One region of the Ochrobactrum sp. 19YEA23 genome, then DNA from elsewhere that is predicted to be linked to it. Evidence: predicted binding sites of a transcription regulator. Region 1 holds the regulator's gene; the other holds the start of a gene.

What was found. The regulator PhoB, encoded in region 1, activates phosphate uptake and scavenging genes when phosphate is short. The targets are predictions, from matches to a motif close to TGTCATNNANCTGTCAT.
Region 2: a site for PhoB is predicted at 1,521-1,537, ahead of QBD01_RS23905 (UDP-2,3-diacylglucosamine diphosphatase). Genes of this name have one in related genera too.

The regions. Positions count from the first base shown of each region.
Region 1 covers NZ_JASAMQ010000001.1:305,740-308,860, forward strand. Annotated here, with positions in the region: gene pstB (phosphate ABC transporter ATP-binding protein PstB) at 1-95, shown strand, start outside; gene phoU (phosphate signaling complex protein PhoU) at 190-912, shown strand; gene phoB (phosphate regulon transcriptional regulator PhoB) at 1,058-1,744, shown strand; gene QBD01_RS01405 (hypothetical protein) at 2,138-2,323, opposite strand; gene QBD01_RS01410 (cell wall hydrolase) at 2,380-3,121, shown strand, end outside.
Region 2 covers NZ_JASAMQ010000015.1:30,956-34,076, reverse strand. Annotated here, with positions in the region: gene QBD01_RS23910 (glycosyltransferase family 1 protein) at 1-580, opposite strand, end outside; gene QBD01_RS23905 (UDP-2,3-diacylglucosamine diphosphatase) at 577-1,443, opposite strand; gene QBD01_RS23900 (SDR family oxidoreductase) at 1,728-2,507, shown strand; gene QBD01_RS23895 (NADP-dependent malic enzyme) at 2,688-3,121, shown strand, end outside.

The DNA of each region.
Region 1 (3,121 bases):
TCGGCAATCTGGTCGAAGTGGGCGACACGGAAACGATGTTCACTGCGCCGACCGAAAAGCGCACGCAGGACTACATCACCGGACGCTTTGGCTAACAACGAGGGCGGGGGACAAGCCTCCCTTGCCCGCGGACTGCGCTAGCAAAAACAGAAGTGCGGCTTCCCCGCAATTTATATTACGAGGTCTACCATGCCGTCTCAGCATACCGTTCGTTCCTACGATGAGGAACTGAAGTTTCTCACCCACAAGATCGCCGAAATGGGCGGACATGCGGAACGTATGGTCGAACAGTCGGTCGCCGCTATCGTCAATGCAGACAACGCCCTTGCCCAGCGCGTCATTTCAGACGACCTGATCCTGGACGCCAGCGAACGCGAAATCGACGACAAGGCCGTGATGATCATCGCCAAGCGTCAGCCGATGGCTGTCGATCTGCGCGAGATTATCGGTTCGATCCGCATCTCCGCCGATCTGGAGCGCGTTGGCGATCTGGGCAAGAACATTGCCAAGCGCGTTGCCGCCGTTTCGGAGTCCCGCCAGCCGGTCAAGCTCTATCGCGGTCTTGAAACGCTGGCCGAACTGGCGCTGACCCAGCTCAAGGACGTGCTCGACGCCTATGCGTCGCGCTCGGTGCAGCAGATCAATATCGTGCGTGATCGCGACGATGAGATCGACGCCATGTACACCTCGCTGTTCCGCGAGCTGCTCACCTATATGATGGAAGATCCGCGCAATATTTCCGCCTGCACGCATCTTCTGTTCTGCGCCAAGAATATCGAGCGCATCGGCGACCATGCGACCAACATCGCGGAAACCGTCTATTACATCGTGACCGGCCTGCAGATGCCTGCCGAACGACCGAAAGAAGACCTGAGCCACGGCATCGTCGTGGATGAGGCACGCAAGCCCTGAGTAAGCGCTGCGTTTGGAGCACATCAGGACGGCTTTGCCGAAAGGAGCTCCAAATGCGGTGGAGAATGAGTGAATAGCGCGGCGGCACGCGGTCGATAGGGGGACGTGTATCTTCCGCTCGCTGGATTTTAATAGGGAATATTGGATGTCACAGGTACCCAAAATCGCTGTGGTGGAAGACGAAGAGGCGCTGAGCGTTCTGCTGCGCTACAATCTTGAGGCCGAAGGCTATCAGGTGGATACGATGCTACGCGGCGACGAGGCTGAAATCGCGCTGCGCGAGAACGTACCGGATCTTCTCATCCTCGATTGGATGCTTCCTGGCGTATCGGGCATCGAACTGTGCCGCCGTCTGCGCCAGTGGCCGGAGACGGAACGTTTGCCGGTCATCATGCTGACCGCCCGCGGTGAGGAAAGCGAACGCGTTCGCGGCTTGAGCGTCGGCGCCGACGATTATGTCGTAAAGCCGTTCTCGACGCCTGAGCTTCTGGCCCGCGTCAAGGCCATGCTGCGCCGCGCTAATCCAAGCCTGCTGTCGCATGTGCTGAAGGTGGGCGATCTGGTGCTCGACCGCCAGCAGCATCGTGTTTACCGCAAAGAAAAGGAAGTTCGTCTTGGACCGACGGAGTTCCGCCTGCTGGAATATTTCATGATGTCGCCGGGCCGCGTGTTCTCACGCAGCCAGCTTCTCGATGGTGTCTGGGGACCGGACATCTATGTCGATGATCGCACCGTCGACGTCCATGTCGGACGCCTGCGCAAGGCTATCAACTTGGGTCGCGCGCTTGATCCGATCCGCACGGTACGCGGCGCCGGTTATTCTTTCGGCTGATCGAACTTCAATAGAAACTGCTCTTCGAGCCCGTCTTTCGTGACCGAAAGGCGGGCTCGATCACTTTCAGACGTGCCCATTTTGCCAGTTGCCTGCTCCACCCGATTCGGTCAGATGAGGTGCTGAAAAGGCCAAAAATGGCCAATCTCACGGAATGTTACGTAGCTTGCATCAAAGTTGAAGGAACCGGCGCAGGACTTGCTAAAACAGTTACGCCGCAGATTTTCCCAACCGGATGAAGCAAGATATATCAAAATTTTACAGCAGTTGCGAATTAAGGCAGCGATGTGGCCTGTATTGAGGAACTATGATTTCCATCAAATCAAAGGTTTATCTCTTTTCTGTAGGTTCATTAAGAAATTATTAATAGTTTTGAATGGTTTGTGTGGGCAATTACGCTCGTGATTCGGGTTTCATTTGTGGCCGTTTCGATGGTTTCAGCAATTTCGGAATTTGACCCATTGCCTTTTTTTGGCCTAAAAATTCCAAAACCTTGAAGAAGACGAGCGACGGCAGGTTGTTTGATTTTTGATCTTCGCCTGCTTTGACTTGCACCGCAGCTAGACCCGTACCGGTCATTATTGGCCTTCGGATCGACTGCTTCAGTTAAGGGTCCTGAATATGAGACTGAGCCGTTGACGCGCGCTGGTAATTGGAAGCTGCCTGTATTGGCAGGACTGCTCGTAGCGCCCTTCGTAATGACGGGCTGCACGACGACCGGCACCACAGCCAAGACTGAGAAGACGGCGGCCGCAAGCCACGTCAAGTCGGTTAACGGCGTCAAGACCTATACCTACACGGCGAGGGACAAGGAGTGCCTCGAGCGCGCAATGTTCTTCGAATCGAACCGTTCCAGCCCTGATGGTCTGATGGCTGTCGGTACGGTCGTCATGAACCGCCTCGCATCGGGCCGTTATCCGGATACTATTTGTGGCGTTGTCGGTCAGAAGAACCAGTTCGCACCGGGCGTTCTCAGCCGCAGGATGGAATCGGGCAAGCTGCCCGACGTTCAGGCAGCTGCTGACGCCGTGCTGAAGGGCCAGCGCCATCCAAAGCTGAAGAACGCCATGTTCTTCCACACGGCTGGTCTGTCATTCCCGTATAACAACATGCATTACGTGCTGGTTGCCGGCGGTAATTCATTCTACGAGAAGCGCAACCGCGACGGCTCGTTGCAGAACCCGGTGCCGCAGGAGCCATACAATCTGGCTCTCGCCTATTCGCCGCAGTCGCCATCCACGCCGCAAGATCCGTCTTATGACGTGACGCTGCCACAGGCCGGTCCAGTGCCGGAAGCAGCGCCCACCGTACAGGTCGCGCTGGCGGATGCCGCAAAGATGGAAACCTCTATACGGGGCAGCGGCCTTGGCCCGCAGG
Region 2 (3,121 bases), on a different contig from region 1:
TCTTTTCCGTCGCAACACGTCCAACGCAGATGAAGACTGGCCCCGGCAGATCGCGGTTCACATTGGCGCGGGCGTGGAAGACACCCCGATCCACGCCGCGCGTCCATAGATTGAGACCGGTAAAGCCGCGCTCTTTCAGATCATCGAGAATGGACTGTGTGGGAACGAGCGTATGCGAAGCGGCATTGTGGAAGTGCCGCAGAAACGCGTAGCTCCAGCTCAACGGAACCGGAAAGCGCTCCGCCACATATTCAGGAAAGCGCGTGTGAAAACTGGTGGTAAAACTCCAGCCCATTTTCAGGCACGCCTGCCGCGCCATGTAGCCCAGCGGGCCCTCGGTGGCGATATGGATATAATCCGGCTTCATCTGGACGAGCCGCCGCCGAAATGCACCGGGCGTCGTGAGAGCAAGCCTGATCTCGGGATAGGTCGGGCACGGAAACGACTTATAATCGAGTGGGGAAACGACGACCACCTCGTAACCCCGTGCACGCATCATTTCCTGGCATTTGGTCAGTGTCCGAACAACACCGTTGACTTGTGGATGCCAGGCGTCGGTGACGATGACGAGCTTGTTCATCCGGCAATTTTCGCCGCATTACGGGCAGTGCGGGGAAGCCGGACTATTCTGTTGCCGTCAGAGGAAGTATCGTGAGAAATGGCCTTGCCGCCGGACGATTTCTCGTCGCGCATCTGGGTCCAGCTGACCAGTTCCATACGCCCGTCGAAATGCTCCAGCACCGCTGTGCAGCTTTCCACCCAGTCGCCGGTGTTGATATATTCAACATCATTCATCTTTTCGATGGTGGCGTGGTGAATATGGCCGCAAATGACGCCATCAACACCGATACGCTTCGCCTCTTCCGACACCACCGTTTCAAACTCACCGATGAAATTAACCGCCTTCTTCACCCGGAACTTTGCCCAGGCCGAAAATGACCAGTAGCGCAGACCGAACAGGGACCGCACACGGTTCATCAATGTGTTGATCCAGATCGCGGTATCGTAGGCCCAGTCGCCGAGATAAGCGATAAAGCGCGCATTGCGCACCACCACGTCGAACTGATCGCCGTGGATCACAAGAAACTTGCGGCCATCCGCCGTCTCGTGAATGGAGCGGTTCATGACTTCAATGCCGCCAAAATGTGTTCCCTGAAAATTACGCAGGAACTCATCGTGATTGCCGGCAATATAGATGATGTTGGTGCCCTTGCGGCTTTTGCGCAGCAGCTTCTGGACAACGTCGTTATGTTCCTGCGGCCAGTGCCAGTTGCGCCGCAACCGCCAGCCGTCGACGATGTCGCCGACCAGATAAATCGTATCCGCATCATGATAACGCAGGAAATCGAGAAGCAGGTCGGCCTGCGCGGCCTTTGAACCCAAATGCACATCCGAGATGAAAATCGTCCGGAATTTCTTCGCCTGTGCTGCGTCAGTGCTCATTTTGGTTGTCCCTCTCAATGGCAACCTGAAACTGCATGCAGAGAACCTGATTCATGTCACAGAGGCATGACGGGACTGTAACGCGCATATGACAGCGGCGAACGGGCTGACAGCCATCTGAAAGCTATGATCACCAAATATTGTGCGTGAAAAACACCGAAAAATGCCCAATTCGAGCACGAGAAAAGTGGACACATCACCGCGTCAACCAGAATCCGGTTGATTGCACTTGGTGCTTGGTGGCATGTCTCCATGACCTTTAAAAAAGCAAAGAGGATCGAGCCGTGGATTTGGGCTTGAAAGGTCGCAAGGCAATCGTATGCGCTTCCAGCAAAGGTCTGGGCCGCGCCTGCGCCGAAGCACTGGCTGAAGCAGGATGCGATATCGTGCTGAACGGTCGAAGTGAAGAAACGCTGCTTGAAGCAGCTGAAGCCATCCGCTCAGCCTATGGCGTCAATGTGGTTGCCGTGGCTGCTGATGTTTCGACCCCGGAAGGCCAGCTGGCTTTGCTTGCCGCCTGCCCCAACCCCGATATTCTCGTCAACAACAATGGCGGGCCGCCGTTCCGCGACTTCCGCCTGCTCGACCGCGAAGCCATTCTCGATGGCGTGACCCAGAACATGGTCACCCCGCTTGAGCTGATCAAGGCCGTCATCGACGGCATGGTCGAGCGCGGCTTTGGACGTATCGTCAACATCACCTCCACTTCAGTTTATGCGCCCATTCCAGGGCTCGACCTGTCGTCCGGCGCCCGTGCCGGGTTGACGGCCTTTCTGGCTGGCGTTGCGCGCACCGTTGCAGGGGCCAATGTCACCATTAACAATATTCTGCCCGGCGCCTTCGATACGGACCGTCTGCGCAAGGGCTTTGCCTTCTCCGCGCAGAAGACCGGCACCACCGCAGAAGCGGAAGCCGCAAAACGCGCGGCGCGTATCCCGGCCGGACGGATTGGCCAGCCGGAAGAGTTCGGAAAGGCTTGCGCCTTTCTCTGCTCGCAGCATGCAGGCTATATAACGGGCCAGAATCTCGTTATTGACGGCGGCGCTTATCAAAGTGCCTTCTGATGCGGCCACAACATTACAGATAAACTCATTCTCCAAAACGGGCCTAATGGGACGTGAGAGTTTAAGCTAAAACCCAAAGCGCCCGACCCACGTGTTTAAAGGCTCGGTGTGCATGTGATTGCACCCTCCACGCGCCGCTCATCATCCCGGCGGTGCGGAAAAATGGAAAGCGATGCGACTATGACCAAGAAAACTCCTTCCACGCCGACGCGTTCGGACTTCGATGAAGCAGCCCTGTTTTTCCATCGATATCCGAAGCCCGGAAAGCTGGAAATTCAGGCAACCAAGCCGCTCGGAAACCAGCGAGACCTTGCGCTCGCTTATTCGCCGGGCGTGGCCGCGCCCTGCCTCGCTATTCAGGAAGACCCGGCAACCGCTGCCGAATATACGGCGCGCGGCAACCTCGTCGCGGTTGTTTCGAACGGTACGGCTGTTCTCGGCCTCGGCAATATCGGCGCGCTTGCATCGAAGCCGGTTATGGAAGGCAAGGCCGTCCTGTTCAAGAAATTCGCCGATATCGATGTTTTTGATATCGAAATCGATGCGCTTGAAATCAACCGCGTTGTCGATGTGGTTTCCGCTCTTGAACCGACCTTCGGCGGCATTAATCTGGA